DNA from 2 places in the Neobacillus sp. GCM10023253 genome. Region 1 is predicted to be linked to the other one. Evidence: riboswitches for the same ligand, from Rfam matches in the RefSeq annotation. Region 1 holds a riboswitch; the other holds the start of a gene.
What was found. A riboswitch is a leader RNA that binds a small molecule or an ion and turns the genes downstream of it on or off. The one in region 1 is predicted to bind FMN.

Region 1 (14,990 bases):
TTAGCGATAAGCGGAAAAACATGGCCAGGTCGTTTAAAATCGGCAGCTTTTGACTGAGGATCAATCAAATTCATGATTGTCGCAGACCGTTCAAAGGCCGAAATACCTGTTGTAGAATTTTTATGATCAATGCTGACTGTAAAAGCAGTCCCATGCGGGTCGGTATTGTTCGCTACCATCGGCATTAAATCCAGTTTTTTTGCTAATTCTTCCTCAATCGGAACACAGACAAGGCCTCTCCCATGCGTTACCATCAAATTGATAACCTCAGGAGTCGTTTTTTCGGCAAGCGCTATGAAATCTCCTTCATTTTCCCTGTCCTCATCGTCGCAAACAATGATAACCTTCCCTTGTTTCAATTCTTCGATTGCTTCTTCAATCCTGTCAAACATACCGTATCACTCCTTTGTTCAGTTTTTTCATGCAATTTTATAAAAATCCATTCGCTTCTAAAAATTGAGCCGTAATACCTGATTGGCCTTTAGGCTTCTGATTGTTCGAAAAATTATTCATAAAATGAGCGACATACTTTCCAATCATATCGCATTCCAAATTTACAATCTCACCCGGTCCTTTGTTACCGACCACAGTTTCCGACATCGTATGGGGAATTAGCGATAAGGTAAACGAGTTTTCGGTTACTCCAAATACCGTTAAGCTTGTCCCATCCACTGTTATGGAGCCTTTATAAATGATGTATTTCAATATTTCCGGCTCGGTCTCAATTTCATAATAGACAGCATTTTCAAGGGCATTTTTACTTTTAATAACCCCGGTGCCATCGATATGCCCCGACACAATATGACCGCCAAACCTTCCACCGGCCGCCATTGCTCTCTCAAGATTTACTTTTGAGCCGCGCTTTAACGAATTTAAACTAGAGGCTTTAACCGTTTCCGGCATGACGTCGACCGTAAAACGGTTTCCCGTAAAGGAGGTGACAGTTAAGCAAACCCCATTGACAGCAATACTGTCTCCAAGATGAACATCGGCGAGAATTTTTTTCGCTTCAATCGTCATCACAAATGAATTACCAGTCCGCTGTATAGCCGAAATAGTACCAATCTCTTCAATAATTCCGGTAAACATCCTTCTTTCTCCCTTCATTAGGGTTTCCAGGGATTAAAGATTCTTCTAAAAAGCAAAAAGACCCTGAGGTAAAAACCTTCAGGGCCTGTTTAAAGACAATAGAAAATTAAGGCTTAAAAAAGGCTAAATTTCGCCAATTTTAATCCTGCTATTTCCCTTCTCCCATCCAGACTTTAACTGTCGGCTCCGGAATTTCACCAGATCCACCGTTTAACAAAATTGTTAACCGGGTCACGGACTAAGAAGCATGTGCTTCATCACCGCCGGTAAGGATTTTCACCTTGCCCCGAAGGAATTACTGTTAAATTATTTTAATATTATTATACAGAAGTGCATCTGTAAAGGAAACCGAACTGATTAATGAAAATAAACTTTATTTATACACCATTACTGGCAAATAAATTTCAAAATGAAGATCACCGCTGGCATTTTGCTCTTTGTGCTCTTCCTTATAAATCTCTAAACTTAATGCTTGATGATCTTGCTCATAGCCATATTCTTTCATCCACGTAAACAAAAGGTTATATGTATTTTCTACCTCATCAGGTTTTCCTTTATGGGTTGTCACCACATAATTTTTACTTGGAATCGTAAAGCCAACCATTCCTTCCGGGATTTCTGTAATTTTTTCAACAGGTGCAGTGACGTAATAGGTAAACTCCGTCTCCCGGCTATGAAACGGGGCAATAAGAACCGGTTCCTCTGTCTTAAAGGAAATTTCCTCTAGGCGTTGTTCAAATTTTGTAAACAACTTGGGTATCTTGTTAGTTTCAGTATAACTTCCATTCCATGAAATTCCAACTACTCTCAATTCATTTTTTTCTACTACTTGGATATCCATGTTAAAACCCCCTTTTTTTCTATCTTATTTCTAATATTCTCACAATATCCTTAAATTCCTGCCAAAAAAATTCGACTTTTTCAAAAATTTATTATTTTAAAAAAATCAAAAACGCAGCCAAAATGGTGGCTGCACTTTGTTTCTAAATGTTGGAATTAATTTCAAAAATATTCCACAAGAACTTCTTGAAATTTATCTCTTAGGTAGTTTGTTTAATAGAATCCTCTCCCATCGGCTCCATGGGATCAGATTTTTAATGAGGATGGCCATTTGTACACCCTTACCAATAGGAAAACGTAATGCTGGTTTTTGCATTTTGGCTATTACTGCGATTTTTTGGGCTACCTCCCGTGGATCGCCAAACTTTTCTTCTCCGGATAGAATGTAATTTTCCATACCTTCCATTAGTCTGTAGTACGGTGAGTCAGGTTGGGAGCGGGTAATTTGTTTTCCTGAAGACCAAATACTGGTCCTGTACGATCCAGGCTCTACCAGTACTACATCCACGCCAAATGGCTTCATTTCTAGGCGGAGGCATTCACTCCAGCCTTCTAGGGCGTGCTTTGATGCCACATATGGTGACATTCCTGGAAAGGCGACAACGCCGCTGATGCTGCTAAGATTAATGATTTTTCCATGACGCTGCTGTCGCATATATGGCAAGATGGCTTTGGTAACTGCCATCACTCCAAAAACGTTTGTTTCAAATTGTTTGCGGTATTCCTCCATCGGGAGCTCCTCGACAAACCCGGCAGCGGCGTAGCCCGCGTTGTTTACGAGTACATCGATATGGCCTAGAGATTCCGTTAGTTTGGCGAGTTGGTTGATTGAGTTTTGTGAGGTAACGTCTAGTTGGTGGATGGTGAGTTTATCTTCGATGTTTTCTTTCTTGGCTTCTGAAAGGAGTCCTCCGCTTTTTTCAAGATTTCTCATCGTCGCAATAACATGAAAACCCGACCGAGCAAGCTCCAGAGTTGTTAAAAGGCCGAATCCGCTTGAAGATCCTGTGACAATAGCAATTGGTTCGTTCATGGTAATCTCCCCCTTTAATAAAAATGTAACAAATTTTTGATAAATATCTACAAAATTCAGCAAGAAAGTTATCTTTTTAAAAAAACCAACCAAAAAAGGCCGTTCGCACCCTAAAACGCGAACGGCCCAATTTATTTTTACGAAAAAAACAGACCCTTTAAAAGAGTCTGTTTAATTTTTAACAGTTATTAAGCTTTACGGACATTTACCGCTTGCGGCCCACGCTGGCCGTTTTCGATATCAAACGTAACTTCTTGTCCTTCGTCTAAGGTTTTGAAACCCTCGATTTGAATTGCAGAGTAATGAACGAAAACGTCTTCTCCGCCATCTCTTTCGATAAATCCAAAACCTTTTTCACTGTTAAACCATTTTACCTTGCCATGTTCCATTTCTTTCGGTGCCTCCTAGCATAATCCCATAACTAAATTTTGCAAAATAATGCTTGCACATATATTTTTACCCGTATGCATTCCTCATATACCAATACCAAACAAAAAAATTTTATTTATCCAAAACCCATTTGCGAATAGCCTTCGCCACGCCATCTTCTTCATTGGAAGCTGTCACCCAGTCAGCCGTTTCCTTTACAATCTCCTGTGCATTTCCCATGGCTACGCCCATGCCAGCTTCTTTAATCATGGCCAAATCATTACGGGAGTCTCCAACAGCCATTACATTTTTCATCTCAATTCCGAGCCGCTCGCACACAAGCTTTAATCCTTGCGCTTTGTTAATACCTGAAGCGTTAACCTCTATGTTGAATGGCGTGGAATTTGATAGTTCAAATTCACCTCTAGTTTCTAGCTCTTTAATCACAATTTCGCGAACGGCATCATCATGAATATTGAAGCCAAATTTCATCCACTCGACCGAATGCAAATCCTCTGGCATTTCATTGTGCCAGTTTCGTTCCGTACTGATTGCCCAAAATGTCGCTTTGTGCTCATTGGCAAGCTTCAGCATCCATTCAATTTGTTCAGATTTTACAAGCGATCTTCTCACAAGTTCGCGTTTTTCATCCCAAATCTCACTCCCATTTACCGTCACCAAAAAGGACGAAAGATTTAGAGAATCGGCATGATTATTACTATTTAAAAAAGATCGTCCTGTACTTAGAACAACAAATACGCCCTTATCCTGGGCTTCTTTGATTGCCTCACGGTTTGCCACAGAAATTTCATGCTGATTATTTAATAAGGTCCCATCCATATCAAGGGCAATTAATTTAATATCTATATGATTATTCAATTCCTCTTGCTCCCTTCTGTTCTGCTCATTACATTAGATTACCATTTTTGAATATGTCTTTTCAAAGAAGGAGACTTTTTAATTTACATAATATTTTTATGGGAACTACAAAAAACTCCCTGCGATATTCCGCAGGGAGGGAGATGAAAATAAAAAACTGATAGTTGCTCCTGATGATTAATGATGATGGTGATGGCCGCCTCTGGATGGGTTGGTAATTACCCACTCTTCATTAGGTACTTGGAAAAATTGAATCCAAACACCATCCAACCATTCATTATCCTTTTCCAGAATAAAATCAATATCCTTATCGGATTTTACCACTTCGTCCTTGTCGGTTGGTGTATCAAGCATCAGGTCATAATGGGCATGATCGCCGTGGATGTTGGAAACATAAACACGAAACAATTTACCCTCCGCTTCCTCTTGTCCAAGCATTTTTTTCAATTCCTTTGCAGCACTACGATTTACTTTTACCTTCATTTCTTCTAAGCCCTCTTTCTAAAATAATTAACGAGTATTTCGTTTTCTTTTCTCTCTAACCAGCTGGAACCAAATAAACGCGATGTATAGCGGTATAGCTACATAGAGAAAGTACGGAAAACGATATTGTTCTTTTTTGAAAAATAAATAAATGGCGCAGCCTAAAAAAGCAGTGACAATAATTCCGTATTTGGGCAGGGGAACGTCCTTCAGGCTTGGGATTTTAACGGTGCTTACCATTAAGAAACAAATCACAAAAAAGGCGATAGGGAGAACAATTGATGGCATTTTGCCGTGAAACAGCGTCAACAGCGTTAACACCCCGCCCCCAGCCGTGATGGGTACACCCGTAAAATACTTTAATGAAGATTTCACCGCATTTATGTTGAAGCGGGCTAATCGATAAGCTCCGAATAATGGAAACAAACCTGAAATCGCCATGCCCACGATGCCATATGTAGAAAAGTAGGAGTAATAAGCCATCATCGCAGGCGCAACACCAAAGGTAACGATGTCAGCGAGTGAATCAAGCTCTTTCCCCAGCTCACTTTCCACACGCAGTATTCTGGCAATCCGTCCGTCCATGCTATCGAGCATCATCCCGATTAAAATCAGAATGGCCGCATTCTTATAATCACCCTGGGCCGAATACATGACCGACAAAAAGCCAAAAAATAAATTAAATAGCGTAAACAAATTTGGAATACTGTTTCTAATAATATGTATCACTCCAATTTAAACTATAAAAAGGATTAAATTAATACCCTTTTATTCAAAATCATTCCTCTCTTAATAATATCTGTTAGGTTACGTTACTATGTCAATATTATATCATAACATATTTTAACAAAATTAATTTCAAAAACCTAGAAGAGGCTGTTCCGTAATGAAACAGCCCCCCTTTTATGATTTCATTATGATGCTTCTTTTTCTGACGTTTTTAATACTTTATCCTTTGAGAAGAGCCATCCGACTGCTGCAATTCCAACTAATACAACATAAAAACTTACCTTCCACTCGGTTGAGTGGGCAAAATCTTCATTTAATATTGCTAGTTCAGGATGGGAAAGTGTATAGACAGCCAGTTTTACCCCCACCCAGCCAACAATCGCAAACGCGGCAATCTCAAGGCCTGGGCGTCTTTCGAGAAGCTTAACAAACATATTAGCTGCAAAACGCATAATCACTAGACCAATAATTCCGCCGGCGAAGATGACCAAGAACTTTCCGCCATCTAATCCGCCTATATTCGGAAGCGACGTATTGGGAAGAACGACAGCCATGGCAACAGCTGCAAGAATAGAATCAACAGCAAAAGCAATATCCGCCAATTCCACCTTAAACACGGTGGTCCAAAATCCACTTTTTTTACTTATTTCCTTTTTCTCTTTTCCTTCAGCGTTTCTTTTCACTACTTTACGGAAAATGTGATTGCCGGCCATAAATAATAAATAAAGGGCACCAATGGCTTGAACCTGCCATACATCCACCAGGAAGGAAATGGCGAAAAGAGAAGCAAAACGGAAGATAAATGCACCAGCCAACCCGTAAAATAATGCCTTTTTTCGTTCTTCCTCTGGGAGATGTTTTACCATGATCGCCAATACCAAAGCATTATCCGCCGCTAGTAAACCTTCTAATGCCACCAAAATAATTAAAACCCAGCCGTACTCCAACAATAGAGATAAATCCACTATACAATTCCTCCTTTAAAAGGTTTTGGTTCATAAAATACCCTTTTGCCAAATAAAAAGGCCTTTACCGAATACAGTAAAGGCCTAAAAAAGCATATAAAAAGACCTTTACAGTAAAGTAAAGGTCTTGCTAACAACGTCCAGGTTGCCAATAAAGCCGGAGAATAAATTCTCGGAATGACGACTTTATTGTAGCAGCTACTCCCCTTTAAAAAGGAAATATTCTATTACTTATACTATATTAAACTTTTAAAAAGATGTCAATGTAAGTTTCTAAGAATGCAAATATTTTACAGTTCATAAACTGCGGAGTATTTTTTCTCGAGGTATTGCACCAGGTAGTCAGCATTCAATTCTTCACCTGTTACCTTGACAATTAATTCATTCGGTGTATAAAGCTTCCCATATTGATGAATATTTTCCTTTAACCAGTCCTGAATCGCATCAAACCTGCCATTTTCAATAAGCTGATGAAATTCCGGCAAATCCTTTTGAATTTTCCTTAGAATTTGCGCCGAATAGAGGTTTCCTAACGAATAAGATGGGAAATAACCAATGCCGCCAAACGACCAGTGAACATCCTGCAACACTCCCACCGTATCAGAAGTCGGAGTAATTCCTAGGTAATCCTCGATCTTTTGATTCCAAATGCTTGGCAAATCCTTTGCTTCGATTTCACCAGCGATTAGGGCCTTTTCGATTTCATAGCGGACCATAATATGCAAATTATAGGTCAGTTCATCTGCTTCAACTCGGATGAACGATGGCTCAACTGTGTTAACCGCTCGATAAAACTCATCGACAGAAACATTTGCAAGCTGCCCTGGGAATGTTTCCTTAAGCTTGGGATAAAAATAATTCCAAAATTCCTTGCTGCGGCCGACCATGTTTTCTAAAAATCTTGATTGAGATTCATGAATCCCAAACGAGGCACCGCTTTGAAGGACAGATTCCTCATATTCCGGATTAATATGCTGTTCGTAAATGCCATGACCCGCTTCGTGGATCGTGCCAAATAAGGCAGAGCGCACATTTTGTTTTAAATAACGCGTCGTCAAGCGGACGTCCCCAATATTCACTGTTTGAGCAAACGGGTGAACAGTCTCATCCAATCTTCCGGCCTCCATATCAAAACCAATGATTGGCAGGATATAGCGATTAAATTGTTTCTGCTTTTCAACTTCAAAAGCCTGGTTGAAAATTTCCGACCTTGTTCCTTTACCATTCTTTTGAATCCGATTCAATAACCGTACACTGGATTCTCTTAGCTTTGCAAATAGCGGATCCAGTATTTTTACGGTTAAACCAGGTTCAAATTCATCTAGCAAAGCATCATATGGATGGTCCTTATAGCCATAGATTTCAGCGAACTTTCGCTTGTACTCTACAATCTTTTCCAGATACGGCAGGAAACGCCCAAAATTGTTATTTGCTCTTGCCTCCTCCCAGGCATCATTTGCCTGTCCTGTCAGCACCGAATAGTCCTGGAACATGTCAGCGGGAATGCTTTTGGATTTTTCATAAAAAGTCTTATATTCTCTTACCTTCGCTTTTGTTGCTTCATCTAAAACTGCAGAATTCGCAGAAAGTGTTAAAGTAGTAAGCAGTTCACCCATTTCCGGCGAAACCGATAATTTAAAGACCTCTGTCCTTAATGTGCCGGCTGCCTTTGCAAAAACGTGTCTCCCTTTTTTCGGTGCCATCACCTTCTGATCCCAGTCAGCCAAACCGATAATACTTGAGTAATGCGTTATTTTTTCATCTAATGCCTTAAATTTCTCCAATGCCTGTTGTATTTTCGGCTCCAATACCTTCTGTTCCATATTAGCCCCCTTCTGTTCTATTTTCCAATTGATGAAAAAACTGTTAGTTCATCCCCATTTATTATAAAGGAAAACTGGTCATTATGGAAAAAATTTGAAAGCCTTTTCAAAATGATTTTTATTTCTTTTCTCCCTCATTTTTATGTCTGTATAAATTTTACAAATGGGCGGAAAATACAAACATTGTTCAAAAGATTTCCGAATTTATTAATGGAATTTTATTTCCTTACTCCAAGGAGGGCAATAATATGCAGGAAAACATTTGGATGTCGGTCGGAAAGCCTGAGCATCGAATAGATGCTTTGGAAAAGGCTTCAGGCAACATCAAATACCTGGCCGATTATTCCGCGCCCGGACTTGCCCATGCGAAATTAGTTACAAGTACTCATGCCCATGCCAAAATTAACGCAGTAGATGTTACAGAAGCCTGGAAGGTATCTGGAGTTCGAGCGATTGTGACCGGCGACATGTTCCCATTTCATATTGGCCCGATACTCGCAGATCGCCCACCGCTTGCTTATGAAAAAGTACGCTATTATGGCGAACCTATCGCCATTGTAGTGGCTGATCATGAATATCAGGCAAAAAAAGCGGCTGGCCTTGTTAAGGTCTACTATGAACCACTGCCGATTGTTAATTCCGTTAAGGAAGCATTTCAGAGCGGCGCACCCCTAATCCATGAAAAATCAGGACAGTATATGAAAATTATCAGTAATGTTTATCCTGTTCAAGGAACAAATATCGGAAGCCATATCAAAATCCGCAAAGGTGATTTCATAACCGCTTGGGAAAACTGTGAAGTGAAAATAAAAGAAACCTATTCTTTTAACCTTTCAGACCATGCCGCTCTAGAACCACGCTGTACAAGAGTGGAAATTAGCCCAAACGGGAAGGTTATTGTCCATTCCACCACCCAGTCGCCCTATACGATAAAAAAGGTGTTAAATCAGTTTTTTAATATTGAGGTTGGTAATGTTGTCGTTCACGTCCCAATGCTTGGCGGTGCTTTTGGCGGTAAAGGAACCGTTCAATTAGAACCGCTTGCTTATCTGGCCTCAAAGGCGGTAGGCGGGAAAATGGTTAAACTTGAGTATGACCGGGAAGAAGATTTAATAACAGCCCCCTGCCATATTGGCTTAGAGGCTACGATTTCTCTTGGAGCTGATAAAGACGGCAGACTTATTGCAGGGCAATATAACTTTTTAATTGATTCAGGTGCCTATACTGATCAGGCTGCCGGGATTACTAGAGCCATGGCTCTTGATTGTACAGGTCCATACAACATACCAAACGTTTGGTGTGACTCCTATTGTATGTATACAAACCATCCTTTTGCGACATCCTTCAGAGGTTACGCACATCCAGAGCTGACTTTTGCTGTGGAGCGGACGATGGACCAGCTTGCCAAAAATTTAAATATCGATCCGATTGAGCTACGAAAAAGAAATATCATCAAGCCGGGCGATACGAGCCCTACACAGACTGTCATTACTGCGAGTAATATTGGCGATGCGGAAAAATGTATGGAAAGGGCGAAGGAACTCATTCAATGGGATCAAGGTCAGCGGCTTGAAACCAACAATGGCAAGGTGGTAACAAAGGGCATCAGTATCTTTTGGAAAACTTCGACAACCGCAACAAATGCGCAGTCAGGTGCCATCCTGACTTTTGAATCGGATGGCAGCGTTAATTTAAATTGTGCTGCGATTGAATTGGGACAGGGCACTAAAACAATCCTGGCACAAATGGCAGCGGAACGTTTAAAGATGGAACTAAATAAAGTCCACGTTACAATGGAGGTCAATACCCAAAATGATCCGCATCAGTGGCGAACAGTTGCTAGCAGTACCACATTTTTAGCAGGCCGGGCAGTTATAGCAGCTTGTGATGATGCTATTTCACAGCTCAAAAAAACAGCTTCAATCGCAATGGAATGTTCTGCCGAGGATTTAGAAGTCGGCGGCGGCCGGGTATATTTAAAACCAAACCCGGAATATGGCATAAAAATCGAAGATATTGCCCTTGGATATAAATATCCCAATGGCCATGCAGTTGAAGGACAAGTAGTCGGGCACGGGAGATATGTCCAAAGACATCTAACCCCGATGGATAAGGAAACAGGCTTCGGAAAGCCCGGCCCCTGGTGGTCAGTTGGAGCCCAGGCAGTTGAAGTGGAATGGGATTCCAAAGACTGTACGTACAAAATTTTAAAAGCAGTAACAGTGCTCGACGGCGGCAGAATCATTAACCCCGCAACGGCCACACAGCAAATGCGGGGCGGCATGTATTTAGGACTTAGTTTTGCCAGTCATGAAGCGTTTATTTTTGACGAAAAGGGAATAGTCCAAAATCCGCAATTACGAACCTATCAAATCATGAGGTTTGGCGATCAGCCAGTAGAATACCTTGTTGATTTCGTGGAAACACCTGCAATTGATGGCCCATTTGGGGCAAGGGGAATTGGCGAATATGGAGTAATTGGCATGGCTGGTGCCTTGGCAAATGCGCTTTCTTCTGCTGCAGAAGTGGATTTAAACCATTTGCCGTTAATCCCCGAACTGATCTGGAGGACCCGGGAGGAAAAGCTGAAATGATCCCATTTGAATTTGAATATTATAAGCCTGCTTCCATTCAAGAAGCTGTTCAGACCTTTAAATCCCTCCAGAATCAGGGAAAAACCGTTATATATTATAATGGGGGCACAGAATTCATTACTTTTTCCAGGATCAATAAGATGACAGCAGAAGCAGTTATTGACCTAAAAGGAATTCCGGATTGCAATGTAATAGAATTCCAGGGAGAGGAACTTGTCATCGGCTCTTCCCTCTCATTAAACAAAATTTCGGAAACAGACCTATATCCTTTGCTAAGTCAAACAATAAAACGGGTAGCTGACCATACTTCACGTAATAAAATTACACTTGGTGGAAATCTGAACAGCCGCCTTATCTATCGGGAATGCCTTTTACCCCTTTTAGTAGCGGATGCAAAGATAAAAATAGCTGGTGATGAGGGTGAGACAACCCTGCCGCTAAACGATATTTTCGATAAGGAAATCAAGCTAAATCCAAGTCAATTCATCGTCCAGATACTGATTAACAAAACAAATGTCAATCTCCCATTTGTCAGCCTGAAAAAAACGAAAATTTCTAAAATAGGCTATCCAATTGTTTCGCTCGCGGCTGTTGAAAAGGACAAGCAGATCCTGGCGGCACTCAGCGGAGTTTGTGAATTCCCGTTCCGGTCAAGCGAAATGGAGGCTGCTTTAAATGATACCTCCCTTTCAATTGATGAACGAATTGATAAAGCGCTCTCCCGTTTGCCTGCGCAGATTATCGAAGATATTCAAGCCTCAGCCGCATACCGTCAATTTGTACTAAAAAATACCCTTAGGGAAATGCTGGATAATTTGGAGGCTGCAAAGGCATGAACACAAATGGTACGGAAAAAACAATCGTAAAATTACATGTAAACGGTGATTCAAAAGATGTTATGGTTCGGTCCGCAGATACCTTGCTGGAAACACTGAGGGAAGAGCTTGGCTTAACCGGTGCTAAGCGTGCCTGTCAAAATGGGGACTGTGGGGCCTGCACGGTTTTAATTAATGGTGAACCACAGCACGCCTGCCTATCTCTAACGGTAGAAACAGTCAATCAACCGGTTACTACTATAGAAGCGCTGATGAATTCGCCGATTCAAAAGATATTTGTCGAAAAATGGGCCATTCAATGTGGATTTTGTACACCTGGCTTTATTTTAAACTGCCACGCCCTATCAGCTAAACATCCAGATGCAGATGATACAACCATCGAGGAATGGATGCAATCCAATCTCTGCCGTTGCACAGGATACCAGGAAATCCGCGATGCGGTCAAAACAGTACTGCAGAATAACAAAAATGATTTTGCCTCTTAAAAAATAAAACCCAGCTTAATGTGATCCATAAGCTGGGTTTAACTATCATTCATCCTTTTTTGAAGCTGTTATTGGTAGTATTCAGCGATTCAATCAAACTTAGGGTTTGCGAGGCCTGTTCAATCTGCTGCTGAACCTGCTCCAATTGCTGCTGCTGAGCTGTAGCAGCCTGGGTTACAGCTGTACCCTGCATCAAATCAAGCTGTTGGACGGCCTGCTGAAGCTTTTGTTGTGCTTGCTGCATGCTTTGTGGATTTGCCATTGAAACATTTTGCTGAATGGTTTGCGAAGCTTCCTGCATAGTTTGCAATGCCTGTTTCTTTTGTGCCTGAAATTGCTGCTCCATGGCAGGCTGGTTTTCCTGCAGCTGCTGAGTCGCTTGCTGCATTTTCTGCAGTTGATCCATTTGGGATTGCCTTTGCTGCTGTTTTTTCACAACCACTGCACCCTTTCTTAATAGTTGTCTATACGTAGTTTTCTAAATTTAACATGATAATATCCAAATGGATCATTTCACATTATGAAAATAATTTACCAATATATTCGTTATGCGCCTTTTTACAATAAGGCATAATAATTTTAACAATTCGTAGGAAAAAGGAAGTGAAAGCTAATTGGAGAAGGAAAAAAAGAAAAAATCCCACTTTCCCTTTCGTTTAAATTTCCTTTTTTTCAGTGTGTTTTTATTATTTTCCATCCTCATCCTAAGGCTTGGCTTTGTTCAGATTGTCTATGGAGAAAATTTCAAGAGGGATTTGGAACGAAAAGAAGGAATTACAGTAAGTAACCCTGTCCCAAGAGGGAAAATGCTTGACCGCAATTACCGAGTTATCGTGGATAATATCCCTAAGAGTGCCATTACCTTCAGCAACGAAGGATTTACGCTAACAGAAATGCTTGAAACAGCTGAGAAATTAGGAAAACTAATCGATAAAAATACAGATAAGCTAACTGACAAAAATAAAAAGGATTATTGGATTATAAAAAATCCAAAGCAAGCCGATGCGAAAATCACCAGAGAAGAAAAGGAATTGTTTGCTGCAAAAAAATTAATGGATCAGGATTTATATAAATTAAAACTGGAACGTATAACTGATGCGGACATGAATCTATCCAAAGAGGAACTAGAGGCAGCAGCCATATTCCGAGAATTTACAAGCGGGTATAAATTCACTTCACAGCTTGTAAAAAATGAAAATGTCAGTGATGGGGAATACGCAGTTGTCAGCGAAAATCTCGAGTCCCTTCCTGGCGTAGATACGACCACCGATTGGGAGCGGTCCTACCCTTTTGATTACACACTGAGGTCTGTCCTTGGCAAGGTGACCAATTCGGATGAAGGACTCCCGGCCGATCAATTGGATTATTTTTTAGCAAGAGGATACAGCCGCAATGACCGGGTTGGCAAAAGCCAACTGGAACTGCAGTATGAGGAAGTATTAAGGGGATATAAAACAAAAGTTAAAAATGTAACCGATAAAGCCGGAAGGGTCATTGAATCGCGTCCTGTTTCAGACGGCCAAAAAGGGAAAGACCTTGTCTTAACCATTGACATGGACCTGCAAAAAGCGATTGACCAGATTATTGAAGAAGAACTCTGGGCTGCCAAAAAGATGCCAGGTACTGCCTTAACAGACAGGGCTTATGTTGTTTTAATGAATCCCTTTACAGGCGAAATATTGGCCATGTCCGGAAAAAAAATCGTCAAGGATTCTTCCGGGAGAAAAGCAATGGAGGATGATGCCCTTGGCACGTTTACAACTACATATAATGTCGGTTCCACGGTGAAAGGGGCAACTGTCTTAACCGGATATAAAACGGGAGCGATTACACCGGGAACATTATTTGATGATGCCGGAATTAAAATTAAAGACACTCCGCTTAAAAAGTCTTATGCCTATTTAGGAAGATTAAATGAAATTCAGGCGTTAAAAAAGTCCTCGAACGTATATATGTTTCATACAGCGTTAAGAATTGGAAACGCGCATTATGAATACGATCAACCATTAAATCTAAAAAATCTGCAAGCGTTTGAAACCATCAGAAATTCCTTCGCTTCATTTGGCCTTGGGACAAGAACGGGTATTGATTTGCCAAATGAGCAAACTGGATTTAAAGGAATGAGCAGGCTTCCAGGGTATTTGCTCGATCTGGTCATCGGGCAGTATGATACCTATTCAGCTATGCAGCTTGCCCAATATGTTTCGACCATCGCCAATGGCGGCTATCGGATGCAGCCACATGTCGTGAAGGAAATCCGCCGGCCTGCTTCGGGAACGGAGGAGCTGGGTTCCGTGGCACAGGAAATTTCTCCTGTCGTTTTAAATACAATTGATGCCAAAAAGGAGTGGCTGAACCGAGTACAGACGGGCTTTCGCAAAGTCATGCAGGAACCGGGCGGTACGGCTTTTAAATTTTTCGAAGGTGCTGCATATGCACCTGCCGGAAAAACCGGTACTGCGGAAGCCTTTTATGATGGGCCATTAAGAAGCCGCTTTGGAGAGATTCCTCCATCAGTTATGAATCTGAGCCTCGTCAGTTACGCTCCAAGTACTAATCCTGAGGTGGCGATGGCTGTTTTAGTTCCATGGGCGTTTCAAGGAGATGAAGATAACAAGGCTAATTTAAAAATTGGCCGAAGAGTTTTGGATACCTACTTCCAATTGAAAAACCGATAAGGGTAAAGGGTGCTCTGATATGCTCCCAATAAGGTAGACAGATGAAATAATAAAAATCTGTTTACTTTATTGGGGGCTTGTTCTATGGCAAAAAGTGCTTATACTGCACGAGAAAAATATGAGTTAATTATGGCGTATGAGGACAGGCAAACTTCAGCTAGAGATTTTTGTAGTCAACACAATATAT
Region 2 (14,990 bases), on a different contig from region 1:
TTTCACACTCGTCGTTGTTAAATATTCTTCCTTTGGTTTATTGGAAAGAAAATAATTTTCATAAATCCCATATCTGGTCACTACACCGACATATTTATTACCTTGCAAAACAGGTAGGCCATCAATTTGCTGAGCTTCTAATCGATCCAAGGCTGCTTTAAGTGTTTCGTTTTCCTGTGCTGTAATACAGTCATGCTTTGGAATCATCATATTTTTTACGAACATTTTCCTATCACCTCTAAGGTTAATACTTCAACTACATTATAATTCTATGTCAGCGTTCGAAAACCTTTCATTTATTAAACTTTTATGTCATGTCATAAGAATATTATCATATGATTAACTGATGCTGAAATAAAGGGAGGGTTTCCATGAACACTCATCTCAAGACCTATCATCCGTATGTAAGTCCTTTCGACCCCTGTAAGCCGATGCTTGAAAAAAAATATTCCACACCGCCTCATTTATATATGGGTTTTCAACCGCCAAATCTCCCACAATTTTCTCCATTTGAGGCTCTTAAAGCAGGTACGCTTTGGAAAGATTTCTATGATCCCTGGTACGGCCCCAATGAAATTGCAGAAGGGGGTATCCCTTCATGAAGCAAGTTCCTGCCGAGTATTATCAATTGATGGAACAGCTCCAAGCCGTCGACTTTGTCCTGGTCGAGCTCACTTTGTATTTAGATACCCACAATGATGATCTTGAAGCGATAAACCAATTTAACCATTATGTAAAGGAAAGAAAGAGAATAAAAAAAGCCTTTGAAAGCCAATTTGGCCCCCTTCAGCAGTTTGGCAACAGCTACTCGGGCCATCCTTGGAATTGGGACGATTCACCTTGGCCTTGGCAAATTTAAAAGCGGAAGCGCCCGTTTAGCGGCGTATGGCCTCCTCGAAAAAGCTAACGCTTTTCCTTCGTGCGATGCATATGCTGCCGAAGCTTTCCTTGTGGAGCGCTTCGACTGAGATAAAGGAAACACGAAGAGCGATAGCGATTCGCTGTTGACTTATCGTAGGGAGAAGAGCGAAGGACACTAGCCGCTGGGCGCTGGAGCTGGATAGTGTAGATGTTCAAAGGGAGGGATAAAGGAAAATGTGGATATATGAAAAGAAACTGCAATATCCTGTCCGTGTCAGCACCTGCAACCCGATGTTAGCCAAATTTTTGATAGAACAATATGGCGGTGCAGATGGAGAGCTTGCTGCAGCGCTCCGATATTTGAACCAACGATATACGATTCCAGACAAAGTCATCGGACTTTTGACAGATATCGGAACGGAAGAGTTTGCTCACTTGGAAATGATTGCCACTATGGTCTACAAGCTCACAAAAGACGCTACTGTTGAACAAATGAAGGCAGCAGGGCTTGACGGGCACTATGCCGATCATGATAAAGCCCTATTTTACCATAATGCCGCAGGAATCCCTTTTACCACTCAGTATATCCAAGCTAAAGGTGACCCAATCGCCGACCTTTATGAAGATATTGCTGCAGAAGAGAAAGCACGGGCAACCTACCAATGGATTATCAATATGAGCGATGACCCCGACTTAAATGACGGTCTACGTTTCCTCCGGGAAAGAGAAATCATCCACTCGCAACGCTTCCGCGAAGCGGTCGAAATTTTAAAAGAAGAAAAAGGAAAGAAGAAGATTTTTTAATAAGGAAGAGGCAGAGATTCTGCTTCTTTATTTTTTTTCATGATATAGATTGATATCGTAATTTTTTTTCATCATTGCAAAAACGATATGGCGGTTTTTCCACTCTTCTTCCTTCTTCCAAAAATCTTTACTACGGTCAGCAATTTCAGCCCTCAATTCCTGGTATTCCTTCTCCTTCTTATCCTTTTGCTGCTTCAAAATATTCATTGAACCGTACCCAATGATCGTAATCGCCATTAAAAATATGATAACCGAATCATTTAACGAAGCAGAAAACATGGCAAAAAAGGAATAAGAATAATATTTCGCAATCGCAAAATAAAAATAACAAAAAAAGACGGCTGCCATTAAAAGAGTCGAATAGATAGAAAGATAATGTAACTTTTCTGCTTTATCAAATTTTTCCTTCTTTTTCCGGACATTTTCTAGAACCTGCTTGGTCGCTTCATCCGTATACTCAAGCTCCCTAATGGGAGAATCCATATCCATCCCTCCATTTCTCCATTAATAAATATGAACTTGTCCGCAAACTTATGATTTAAAAAACAAAAAAACCGACCTAAAAACGATCGGTTAGTTGCTAATTGGGATTTTCAATACCTGACCAACATAGATTTCTTCATTGGACATGTTGTTTGCTTTTTTTATAATGTCCATCCCTTTTTGAGATTTATAATACTTCATCGAAATACTAAATAATGTTTCTTGCTGCTGAACCTTATGACGAATGATCGTCTGTTGTACTGGGTCACTTTTACTTGTATCCGTTTGTGTTGGTTGATTCTGAGTCTGCACTGGTGCATTATTGCTGGCAGCCCCTTGAGGTGAAACAGGACTTTCCGTGGACACATTTTTTTCCGTATTGGCAGTCGGCTGTTCTTCGGCTGGCGGAGTTAATGAGGTGCCCGCTTCTACACTTTCCGGATTATCAGCTCCATCGGCATTTACGGATTGTTCTTCCTCCACTTTATCAGTCTCTTCTGAAGTTGATTTTTTTAGGTTAATAGTTTCATAGCCAACAGGATCCGTTGAAGCTTTCTTAGAGCCATTTATTTGTTTTCCATCAAGATAAGAAATAACACTGAAAATAATCATAGGAAGAAGAATAAAGAATAATACCAGAATCCGAATAACCGGATATTTTATTTTCCATTTTACCTTTTTCTTTTTTTCCCGATGGACCAGTTCCCTTGGAGGCAATTCATCGTTCACTTCGATATTTTCATTCACCTTTTGTATTCGTTGTTTTAATCTTTCGGCTTGCTCTCTATATGGTTCTTCTCTATTCATGAAGCCCTCCCCCTCCTTGCTGATCATCTGCCGAAGAATGTTTATACTTTATAAAAATACCTAATAAGAAATCGATTATAAAATGCATCATAATGGTAACAGCCAGATTATTTGTCGATTCATAGACTGCCCCAATAACAAAACTAAGCGTGATAATGTTGATAAATAAAAACACATTAAACAGGTAGCGGTAATGGATTACCGCAAAGATAAGACTAGCCAAAATAAGCCCGACTTTCGTTTGGATGATCCCTCTAAATAATAATTCCTCGCTAAAGGAAACAAACGCGGCAATAATAAAAATATGGAATATATTTCTTTTCCGGAAAATCCGTTCATTTAAGCCGCCATCATCATAAAAAGATGCAGGCAGCCATTTCATTAGGATTAAGTCAATGATGACAACCGCTATCCCCAATGGCACGCCTATGGAAATAATCTTAACGTCACTTACATCGATTATTTTCAAAAAAGAGAAATGGTCAAATAGGAGCAATCCTAAAATGAGTGAGATCACAAGCAATATGACCTGTGTCATATATAAGTGAAAAAGTAAATCTTTATCAGTTAAGCTGCTAATTAGTTCATTATATTTCTTTTTCATTCCCTCAACTCGCTATTAAGTAATAATCCGGCTAGGTATTCCTTCCATTCAATTTTCCCTAAATGATTCTCCTTCATTTTATGGGAGGCTGAATAGTTTTTTTCGTCAATTCCGCAAATATCACAGCATTGCTCAATTTTACTTGTCACCTGTTCCTCAAAATAATTCAAAAGGAATTCGCGCCGGCACCGATTTGACAAAACCCATTGTAACATTTGGTAAATATTTTTTTTCTTCATTGTTATGCGTTCATTAACAAATCCTTTAATTCTTGCTTTGCCGTCAAGAAGAGAACTTTTTTCTTTGGCTTCTTTCCGGAGAAGATTCTCCACTAATCTCCACTGAACCTCAGAAAACCCTCCTCTTTCCTGGGTGCCTTGATTGAATTGAAGTGCATCGCCTTTTATTCCGTGTCCAATTTCCAATTCATGAAACAGCCAGTCAATTTGCTGTTCCGACGGGAGTTCGCTTTCAGCAAGCTGAAAAGGCAGCTGTTCATCTCCAGGTGAATATAAAAGATAGGCGATACTCGGCAGACCATCGCGTCCTGCCCGGCCAATTTCCTGAAGATACGACTCGATTTGCATCGGCATATGAAAATGAATAATAAATCTGATATTATCCTTATTCACTCCCATCCCGAATGCACTTGTGGCACAAATAACATCTAGCTGGTTATGAATAAATTGTTGCTGGATTAATATTCTTGTATCCTGATCCAATCCCCCGTGGTAAGCACTTGCGTTGCAAATATTCTTTTCCTCTAGCAATAAAGCCATTTGTTCGGCCATTTTTTTGCTTGAAAAGTAAATAATACCAGGTTTTTCAAGCTTTGCAGCAAGCTCCAAAACCCGGTCTGTCTTTTTCTGATACTCTTCTATTTCCTCGATCCATATGGCTATATTAGGACGGTCAATTGTCGATTCCACTTTTACAGCATCCTCTATGCCTAATGATTGGATAATATCCTTCCGGACCTTTCTTGTAGCGGTGGCGGTCAGAGCTAGTGTAAGGGGGCACCCTAAGCTTTTCCTTATTTCACCCAATTTGGAGTAATCCGGCCGAAAATCATACCCCCATTGAGAAATACAATGCGCTTCATCCACTACAAATAAGCAGATGGCAAGGTTCCGAAGCTTTTGTAAGATGAAAGAGGACTGAAGCATCTCCGGTGATATAAAGATAAACTTATAGTCGTGCAGCCGGTCTAGAACATAATTTTTTTCCTCCAAAGAAAGAAAGGAGTTTAAAGCAATAACCCTTTTCTCACCCAAACGACCTAATTGTTCCACTTGATCTTGCATAAGGGATAGAAGCGGGGAAACGATTAATATCGATCCCTCAAAAACATAACCAGGAAGCTGGTAGCATAGGGATTTGCCCGTTCCGGTCGGGAGCATGGCCAGGGTATGCTGTCCATTTAAGATAGCTGAAATGGCTTCCTTTTGCCCTGTTTTAAATGATAAATAGCCAAAATGCTTTTTTAAAAGATTTTCTAATTCCATTGCCGGTCACCATACTTCGCCAACACTAACCTGATTTGAAAATAACTGGCACGGCTGACTTTTTCCCTTATTAATTTTAATTGCTTTGTGGCGGCTTGATTAGCAATTTGCAAAATTTCCAGCTGTAATTCTCTATCAACAAAAGCATCGATTGAAAACCGGTCTATTTGCAGCGCAAATTCCACTAAATGATCTTCGATTGTGCTTGTTTTTAAATTTCTGTTTTTGGCTATCATCTCTATCGAATATCCCTGCGATAGCAATTTCCATGTTTTTCGCGCGGTAATGGTTAATTCATCCCCATGCTCCAAGCCCTTTAGTAGATGGGTTAATATCGGAAAATTAACCCATCTAGTTTCTATTTTTTCAATCAAATAATGCAGTGTATTAGTAAATGTAAGATGATATTCGTACACATTAACATTCATTTTTTTGGATGCTTGTTGAGCGGTTAATCCTATTTGCCGGAATCCAGTTAAACGGAAGACAATCATAGACGGATCAATTTCCTGCCCATCTTCGAAGCATTCGTTCAATTCTTCATATAATTTTTCGCCAATTTCGTTTCTTGAGAGATGGCTTTCTTTAAGAACAGCTTTAACCCAGATAAGAACCTTCTTATTTTTTTGAATCGGTATATAGCTTGGTTCCTGATTAATGAGGTTAGAGACTACTTGAACTAATAAAGAGAGCCGTTCCCAAAATATAGTGGTCATTTGGTGATAACGCCAGCCATTGAGAAAGATTGGAATACCGATATTTTTCAAGCGCTGCTCTCCTGAAGAACTGAGCAGGTATTTTTGCTCACCTTGCTCAATAATCCACCCGTTGTCCCTCATACAATGAATTATGGCTTCAAAGGAGTCTCTTGTCAGCGGTTCAAGCACTCCAAATAATCTTTTTAACGAATATAAATGAATATCCTGAATGGTTTGCGACGATTTCTTTCCTTTTAAAATGTGGTAAACAGAATAAATAGTTCTTTCGTTATTAATTTTTTTCAAACAATAAAGAATAACTGATTCTACCCATTCCATTTTAGACTCACCACTTATCCTGATTCGACAAAAACAGTTAAATTTTATTATATTTTAACATGAAACAGGTATTGTGTTGTCCAAAAATGTGGAAGTTTAAGAAATAATGGGACTAAAGGTACCAAAATCAAATTTCTATTGAAAAGTTATTCATACAGCTTTACAATAGATATGTGAATTGTATTTTCCATCACAAATGGAAAATAAGTAAGCATATTACTTGTTATTTTACTGGGAGGTTTTTTTCATGGCAAAGTATACAATTGTTGACAAGGAAACTTGCATCGCGTGTGGCGCATGCGGCGCTGCTGCACCAGATATCTATGATTACGATGATGAAGGTATCGCATTCGTAACACTTGACGATAACGAAGGTATCGTTGAAATTCCAGATGTTTTAATCGATGACATGATGGACGCTTTCGAAGGCTGCCCAACTGATTCTATTAAAGTTGCTGATGAGCCATTCGACGGTAACCCAACTAAATTTGAATAATCTTTGACTGAAGATATTCTTAAGCTGCTACCCCCCGCCTAATATAAGCCGGGGGGTTATTTTTTTCGATAAAAAACAGAGGCCCAAGTTTTGCAGCCTCTGTTCGTTTTAAGCATTTTTTACTGAAAATTTATTTAGCCATGCCTGCATCCGAATAAATAGAAGCATGAAAATGATCGACATCATTACGCCCTTTAAGATATTAAAAGGCAAAATCGCAGGTACGACGAGGTTCCGCATATCAGGGAAACCCATTAAGGCCGTATAGGCAGGTAAAATAATAAAGTAGTTGGCAATACTCATCACAACAGCCATTATTATAGTTCCAGCTACTAGGGCAAGTGTCATTCCCTTTTTTGATTTCAATTTATTATACAAATAGCAAGTCGGCAGAATAAACACAATCCCTGCTGCGAAATTGGCAAGGTGGCCAATAGGAATGCCTGTCGGGCTCCCTGTTGCAAAATAATTTAACATATTCTTAAACAATTCTACTAAAATTCCTGCCACTGGTCCGAAAATCAGCGCAGCAATCAAAGCAGGAATATCACTAAAGTCCACAAACAAAAAATTAGGGAACATTGGCAGCGGAAAGTTTAAAAACATTAATAAATATGCGATGCTGCTCAGCATCCCGATTGAAACCATTGCTTTTACCTTTGTGTTCTTCATTTTCTTCATTTTCCTCTCTCCTTTTTGATCCATCACGTTAGGAAGAGAGATTCAGCTTTTATAGGTACGCAAAATAAAACTCCCTCAAGATTGAAGCTTGAGGGAGTAAATTTAGGTACGCTTAATAAACATTCGATCCAAGAAAATTTTTCGAATGCCTGCAGAACCTCCATCTTCTCCCATCCAGACTATACTGTCGGCTTTGGAATCACACCAAATCCTGCCCAATTAGGCTCGCGGGCTGAAGAGTTATACTCTAATACCGCCGATCGGGAATTTCACCCTGCCCCGAAGATAGATCGATATAAAATTATAAGTTTATTATACTGAAAATCAGTCACTTTGTTAAGTTAAAGTTATTTTCCGTTTTTTAAATATTTAGATAAAAAAACACCCGCAGCAATAGGCTGCGGGTTAAAAAGTTTTAATTTACCGGATGATTAAGACTTGATTAGGCTTGATTACATCCGTGTTTAGGTTGTTGATTTCCTTTAATCTTGCCACTGTCACATTAAACTTTTGGGCAATGGAGGACAAGTTGTCACCATTTATTACAATATATTGGTTTACAAGCGGCTGCCCGCTGGGTTCAGGAATATTTTGCGGACGGCTGCTTACCTCCAAAACATCCTTGCCACTGGCTGCAATTCCGCCCTGAACCGCTTCACCAACATCGGCATCTCCCAATAGGAGTTCCGGATTAATGGCAAACTTTTTGTCATATCTCCATTCTAATTGGTGTGATTCAAAATGAAGATGGGTGCCGGTAGCCTGACCGGTCCTTCCCATTGTTCCGATGGCCTCCCCCCGCTTAACCATTTGACCTGGTACAACGGCCCGTTTGCTTAAGTGGGCATAAACCGTAACGAAATTGCTTGGGTGCTTGATAAATACAACCTGACCATATGTATTGGAATAATAAGACTTGATCACAGCCCCATCTTCAACTGTCAAGACCGGAGTGCCATATTTTCCGGCGATATCGATTCCTTTATGCTTACCCTGTCTTGTCCCATATGTATCAGAAATAACACCATCCGCCGGCCAAATCCATCTCTCCTTCTCCGTTTTCGCCTCAGGCAATCCTGCAGCTTCCGAGTGTCTCCCTCCGAGAAACAACAAACCTACACAAATCGCCATGATAATGGCAATAAAAAACCTCTTTATATAGTCATGCATTTCACTATTAATCCTCCTTACATCTTGTCCATACCTCACCATATGTTCTTATACTCGTGTTTAGAACATATGGGGAGGCATGGGACGGCCTGACCATATTTGTTATAATTTGGAGTCAATTGCTATTTTATGCATAAAAAAATCAACCGTTTTGGTTGATTTTTTTATCATTTCTCGATTGTCCGAAGATTTGGGGCCGCTGGCACCTTGATTTCTTTTGTTAAATCAAACGGGCCAATATTTGGTGCGGGAGGATTGCTCACAACCACTTTTTCAAATCCGAATTCTTTTGCCGTTAAAAGGATGGCCTCCATCGACCAGACTGCCAACCGTTCATCTTCTAAACTGGTATCTTTCGCAAAAGTGATGGTTAACGTGTTATCATTTGCTGTTACATCCTGAATTGCCAAATTTGGCAACAAAGATCTTTGTAATTGATATTCCTCTACCACTGACTTCATCGCATCAATTGCAGCCTTAATATCCTTATATGATTCAGGTGTTGGCACCAAGAACGGAACATCACTGCCATTAGGATAGTAAAAGAGGTAGGCATGTTTTTTCACATCAGTGATGGTCAGTTTTTCTAAAAAGTCATTGCTTAGTTCGATTCCAGGTTCGCCATTTGTGGTGAACTCAATCGTTTTGACGCTGCTATTGGAAGAAATATCATTTTTTAACGCACCGAGAAAAATTTGTTCCGTTGCACTGCCTTGGCGGTATGGATGGTCTGAAGGTACATCGACAATAACAGTTTCATTAGCATTATCATAATGCAATGTTGCCTGGAGCGGATAAAATTCACTTAGGCCCCATTCCGATTCATTTAGGTTTGCCATATGTTCATTATATAGGGTAAGCCAGTCTTTTCCTTCAGTATTTTTGACTATAGTTGATACTGGTACTAGATTTAGCGCCTGATTATCGGGGATCCAATAGGTCAACACGACGCCGTCTTTAATTTCATCATCATAAACAGCCGTTTTCCCGGCATGATCGTTTTGCCCTTCGGCTTTCTTTAATGTTGAAATTTGACCCGTTTGCGATTCCTGATTGGCCATACCGCCCGCATCGCTATTATCCTTGGCAATTTTCGCTTCTTTTGTTGATTCTTGTTTGGCATTATTGATTGAATAATGATTCGTATCCATAAACTTAGGAGCCAAAATAAAAAATAAAAATAGTGCCGCTGCAGCTGCAATACCCGGCAGGAGCCATGAAACAGTTTTCCGTTTTTTACGTGAAAGGTTTTGGTAAATGTCACGAGGATGGCGATAGTCTTGTATTTTAGGCATCTGTTTTAACAAATCTATGAGCTCTTTATCGCTCCACTCTGACTTTCTCACTACTTCCCTCCTCCCTTCGGTAAAATGTTTCCATGTGCTTCTTTAATACCTTCAACGAGCGATGCTGGGTCGTTTTGACTTTACTTTCTGTCCATCCTAGAGCCTCTGCTGTCTCCGCTATTGACAAATCGTGAATAAATCGTAATATAACGACGGCCCTTTGGTCCACGGTACAGTATTCCAAGCATTTATATACCCATTTAATTTCTTCTCTTTGAACAGCCATTTCCTCAGGGATAGGATGGTCGTCCTTTACCTGATTTGAAGACCAATCAAATTTCTCAAGGATTCTTTCCTTCCAGCCCTTTTGCTTTCGAAAATAATCAATCGCAACATTTCTCGCAATCGAAAAAAGCCAGGTTTTTTCGCTGCTTTTTCCTTCAAAGCGATTATAAGACTTAAACACTCTAATATAAACCTCTTGAACAAGATCCTCCGCCTGCTCTCTGTTTCTAACCATATAAAAAAGAAATTGAAATACATCATGGTGATATTTTTGATAAAGTTCATCGAAAACGGAGTCCAACTTTTTCCCCTCCCCGTTCAAAATATTAGTCGATGTTTATGTATAAAAGGTTACACTTTCTTAAATATAGACTTTTTTGGGATGAAAAGGAAGGTATTTAATGGAAAAATAAAAAGAGACTGGCGCGAGTAGCCAGCCTCTTAAAAATGTTCCTTGTGAATCAATAGAAATCGGCAAAATCCATGGTCATTTTACGATTTTCGTGGGAGTATGAAGGAAAATGTCGTTCCCTGTTCAACTTTACTTTGAACGGAAATATGTCCACGATGGGCATCAATGATATTTTTGGCAATAGCCAGTCCTAGACCTGTTCCTGACCTGCCGCGGGTTCGTGCCTTATCAGCTTTATAAAATCGTTCAAAAACAAACGGTAAATCTTCCTCAGGAATCCCTGTTCCTGAGTCCACAACATCCATTCTGACGCCCTTGTCCTCGGAAGCGACTTTTAAGGTCACAGAACCATCTTTCGGGGTATGCCTGATCGCATTATCAATTAAATTCGTAAGAACCTGTTCAATTCGATCAGGGTCCATTGTAAAGGTTGGTATGTCGTTGTCGATTTCAACCAGTAATTGAATTCCATTATCTTTGGCTAACCCTTGGAATTTATGAATAATCCGTTTGATAAAAGTAGAGATATTGACCTCTTCCATTGTTAATTGAATATGACCAGCTTCCATTCTTGCCAAATCCAGCAATTCATTGACAAGTCGGCCCATTCTTAGCGATTCATCATAAATGACTTTTGCCATTTCTTTTTTCTCTTCCTGTGTTTCCGCGATATCGTCAACAATCGCTTCGCTGTAGCCCTGAAGCATGGAAATTGGCGTTCTCAGTTCGTGTGAAACATTGGCAATGAAGTCTCTTCTCATTTTCTCCAATTGCCGTTCCTCAGTCATATCCCTTAAGACCGCAACTGCCCCGCGAATAAACCGATTACTGTACAGCGGGCTAACCAGTATGACCCAATGGCGTCCTTGCAGGGAAATTTCCCCGATCTGCTCTTTTTCTGTATCAACTGCTTTTTGAAAAAGATTCATGACTTGAGAGGGAATGGCTTCCGATCCGGAGATAACCCCTTTCTCATAATACCAATATTGAAGAAAGCGGTCTGCCGGAGGATTTGTGATTAAAATCGTTCCATCCCGGTTGAAGGTAATAACCCCATCAGCCATACTGCTTAGGATGCTCGCCAACTGCTCTTTTTCCTGATTGAGCGCGTTCATATTAAACTTTAATTGCCGGCCCATTTGATTAAAAGCAGTAGCCAGTTCACCAATTTCATCATGGGTCAAAATAGGGACCTTTGTATCAAATTTCCCTCTTGCCACCTCAAATGCAGCTTCCCGCATTTTCCTTAACGGTGCGGTTATTCTTGTGGACAAAAAGAATGCGAAAATGGTTGTAAGAATAATGGCAACACCAGCCACAAGCAAAATAAATTTGGTTGCTGACCGGGATGTTTCCTGCATGACCCTTAAAGATTGGTAAATGAACACTGCCCCATTTTGATTTCCGGAGAGTTTAAGCGGCACCCCGATGATTGAATAATTGGCGGCAGTGCCAGCGCTATTTTTTTCGGATGAAAGATTGGAGATTTTCTCGACCCGTTTATTTTTGTGTAATACACTTGATAACTCGGGATCGTTCCGAATATCATCAATCGTTAATTTATTTCCTCCCTTTGTGTTTGGAGAATAATAAACTTCATCACCTTTTATAATGACTACTTTGGTGACATCATCAATGATTTCCCACGAAATTTCCAAACCGAGCGGCCATTTATCTGCTGGATGCTCCTCCAGTACAGTGGCAATTTTTTCGGCTGTATGGGTCAAATCATTCTTTGTTTCATTAATATTATAGTTTTGAAAAAACTCAAGGAGCATCACTGTTAAAATAAACAGGACAAATGAAACTAATAAAATGATGGTAAACCAAAGCTTACCGACTACACTTCTTAAGAAGGTCATTCATTTACTACCTCAAATTTGTAACCTACTCCCCAAACGGTAACAATCATTCTAGCAGCTTGTTCCGAAACTTTATTTAGTTTTTCGCGAAGACGTTTTACATGTGTATCAACTGTCCTTAGGTCACCGAAAAACTCATAATGCCATACTTCCTTTAACAGCTGCTCACGGTCAAATACTTTGTCCGGTGCTTTGGCAAGAAAATATAACAGCTCATATTCTTTAGGCGTTAAGCTAACCTCTTTACCATCAGCAGATACCCGGTGGGCATCATTATCTATTGTTAAATGAGGAAATACAATGACATCCTTTGTTGTTGTCTCCGTTTGCAGGAAGGTAGTTTGTGATGATCGTCTTAACAGTGCTTTTACCCTTAGTACTACCTCACGCGGGCTGAATGGTTTAACGATATAGTCATCCGTACCGACTTCAAAGCCCTGTACCCGGTTCACCTCTTCACCCTTTGCCGTTAACATGATAACAGGAGTCGCCTTTTTCTCCCTTAATTCGCGGCAAACCTCAATGCCATCCTTGCCAGGCATCATTAAATCCAAAAGAATGACATCATAATCATTAGCCAACGCTTTCGCTAATGCTTGATTACCATCCTCTGCTTCATCAATTAAAAAATCTTCGCGCTCTAAATACATTTTTAATAATCTGCGAATTCTTTCTTCATCATCTACAACTAAGATTTTAACGTCCTGATCCATTATTAATCCCCCCATGTTGTTTATTTTACAAAATGGTCTCCATTTTTGCTATATGTTGAAAGCTAATAAATCCGATAAAAAGTGTCAATAATTTGACAATGTTAATTAAGACAAATAATTTTTTACTATTATTTGAAAAAAGCCCTCACTTAATCAAAAGTGAAGGCTAAATTTTGACAGTTATCCTGCGTAAGAATGAAGTCCGGCTATGATGAGGTTGACAGCGACAAGGTTAAACATGATGATAACAAAGCCGATTACGGCAAGCCAAGCAGACTTCTCTCCATGCCAGCCCTTTGACAGACGAAGATGCATGAAGGCGGCATAAAATAACCAGGTTATTAATGCCCATACTTCCTTAGGGTCCCAGCCCCAGAAACGGGACCAAGCCATTTGTGCCCAAATCATCGCAAATATCAGTGCTCCCAGTGTAAAAACAGGGAATCCAATTAATACAGAACGATAGCTAATCTCATCAACAAAATCAAGGTTTATATTTTTAACCAGCGGTTTAAGAGCGGCGGAAATTCGCTTTCTAATAATCAGCCTAATAAGTCCGTAAAGGATAATTCCACCGATCAATGACCAAATGACCGTGTTTAGTTTTTTGGCATTAACAATAGCTGGCATCTCAACCAATGGTTTAAAGCCATCCTTTGTCAACAGTTCCCCTTCATGAGGTCCTGTAATGGCAGGCATCGTATATTCGACAACTGCCTCGTTATCATGCTTATCAACCCAATTAAATTTCTCATGGTACCCCATTCCGGAGAAGATTGAAGAAACGGCTACAAAGCCCAAAACCGTAACTAAAGAAAACATAACCGCTTCGAGCCAAAAGGTTCGTTTACTGGATTTGGTTTGATCAATGGCTTTTACTAAATAGATAAGACCTGCAGCAAAGCTTATTGCCAAAATGGCTTCCCCGATTGCAGCAGTGGTAACATGAATATGCAGCCAATAGCTTTGCAGGGCCGGTATTAATGGAGTAATATCCCTTGGGAACATACTAGCATACGCGATGACCAGGATGGCTACAGGCATTGTAAACAGACCAAGCAGCGTCGTGCGGTATATAAAATAAATCACGATAAACGCGCCGACAAGGGCCATTCCAAAGAATGTCGTAAACTCAAACATATTACTGACCGGTGCATGTCCGGCCGCAATCCATCTGGTAATAAAATAGCCAAGCTGAGAAACAAAGCCCACGATGGTTAGAAATACAGCAATTTTTCCCCACTTATTCGTTTCTTTCTTTTCAGATAAACCTTTTTTCTCCTTGATTGAACCGCCGAAAAACAGCGTCGCTATTAAATATAGGATAAAAGCGACAAACAATAGATTACTGCTTAATGCTGCCAACTATACTACCTCCTTAACCTCTTTGTCCCTTTGAAGCTGATCCTCCGGCATCGTCAATTTAGTGCCTGCTAGAATAGTTTCAAGCTCCCGTTTCATGCCGTACCAATTCTTGTTTGTATGGGCGGCAATCCAGACCTGCCCGTTTTTGCGCTGAACCCAAATACGGCGGTGGTTCCAGTAGGCACCTTGAATAACCCCAATCATGAAAATGATTCCGCCAATAATGAACACCCATAAAGAGGAATCCTTTCTAACAATAAATCCGGAAACATTTTTTGTCTCAATTCCCTTGAAGGCCAGTTTATAGGTATTATCACCAAACGGTTCAATAGTCTGTCTGATGGCTACAAAGCTTGTTTCCCCTTTTGGCTTATCCGGTGTATTCATCCGGAAAATGAAGGCCGGATTATTAGGTACCCGCGATTTTGTTGATGGTTCCCCGTTATCGTCAAATTCGAAATCCGGGAAATAGTTTAGAAGTTCCACTGAATAGCCATTACCTAAATCGTACTTCTCCTGCGGGTTAGTTAAGTCAACCTTCACCTCGCCAAAAGCTTGATTTGTGCTCTTATTAGTGAGAGTAAATGTCATCGCTTTAAATTCAGTTTTAAAGGAAGAT

Region 2: another riboswitch for FMN. It lies ahead of ACFPA1_RS14900 (ECF transporter S component); the one in region 1 lies ahead of ribE (riboflavin synthase).

Annotation. Positions count from the first base shown of each region.
Region 1 is NZ_JBHSHV010000003.1:818,794-833,783, reverse strand. Features, by position in the region: gene ACFPA1_RS04405 (bifunctional 3,4-dihydroxy-2-butanone-4-phosphate synthase/GTP cyclohydrolase II) at 1-392, opposite strand, end outside; gene ribE (riboflavin synthase) at 430-1,089, opposite strand; FMN riboswitch at 1,240-1,387, opposite strand; gene ACFPA1_RS04395 (GyrI-like domain-containing protein) at 1,463-1,930, opposite strand; gene ACFPA1_RS04390 (oxidoreductase) at 2,123-2,962, opposite strand; gene ACFPA1_RS04385 (cold-shock protein) at 3,151-3,351, opposite strand; gene ACFPA1_RS04380 (Cof-type HAD-IIB family hydrolase) at 3,464-4,210, opposite strand; gene ACFPA1_RS04375 (iron-sulfur cluster assembly accessory protein) at 4,388-4,693, opposite strand; gene pssA (CDP-diacylglycerol--serine O-phosphatidyltransferase) at 4,721-5,389, opposite strand; gene ACFPA1_RS04365 (TerC family protein) at 5,608-6,387, opposite strand; gene ACFPA1_RS04360 (carboxypeptidase M32) at 6,678-8,210, opposite strand; gene ACFPA1_RS04355 (xanthine dehydrogenase family protein molybdopterin-binding subunit) at 8,459-10,804, shown strand; gene ACFPA1_RS04350 (FAD binding domain-containing protein) at 10,801-11,640, shown strand; gene ACFPA1_RS04345 ((2Fe-2S)-binding protein) at 11,637-12,125, shown strand; gene ACFPA1_RS04340 (hypothetical protein) at 12,175-12,561, opposite strand; gene ACFPA1_RS04335 (peptidoglycan D,D-transpeptidase FtsI family protein) at 12,740-14,803, shown strand; one part of gene ACFPA1_RS04330 (IS3 family transposase) at 14,888-14,990, shown strand, end outside.
Region 2 is NZ_JBHSHV010000012.1:168,058-183,047, forward strand. Features, by position in the region: gene ACFPA1_RS14850 (CBS domain-containing protein) at 1-225, opposite strand, end outside; gene ACFPA1_RS14855 (spore coat associated protein CotJA) at 372-602, shown strand; gene ACFPA1_RS14860 (spore coat protein CotJB) at 599-859, shown strand; gene ACFPA1_RS14865 (manganese catalase family protein) at 1,096-1,665, shown strand; gene ACFPA1_RS14870 (DUF2663 family protein) at 1,693-2,148, opposite strand; gene ACFPA1_RS14875 (LysM peptidoglycan-binding domain-containing protein) at 2,239-2,955, opposite strand; gene ACFPA1_RS14880 (CPBP family intramembrane glutamic endopeptidase) at 2,948-3,559, opposite strand; gene ACFPA1_RS14885 (RecQ family ATP-dependent DNA helicase) at 3,556-5,064, opposite strand; gene ACFPA1_RS14890 (helix-turn-helix domain-containing protein) at 5,055-6,101, opposite strand; gene ACFPA1_RS14895 (ferredoxin) at 6,349-6,597, shown strand; gene ACFPA1_RS14900 (ECF transporter S component) at 6,706-7,269, opposite strand; FMN riboswitch at 7,437-7,569, opposite strand; gene ACFPA1_RS14905 (peptidoglycan DD-metalloendopeptidase family protein) at 7,699-8,448, opposite strand; gene ACFPA1_RS14910 (negative regulator of sigma-X activity) at 8,616-9,794, opposite strand; gene sigX (RNA polymerase sigma factor SigX) at 9,769-10,341, opposite strand; gene ACFPA1_RS14920 (ATP-binding protein) at 10,512-12,293, opposite strand; gene ACFPA1_RS14925 (response regulator transcription factor) at 12,290-13,006, opposite strand; gene ccsB (c-type cytochrome biogenesis protein CcsB) at 13,187-14,371, opposite strand; gene resB (cytochrome c biogenesis protein ResB) at 14,372-14,990, opposite strand, start outside.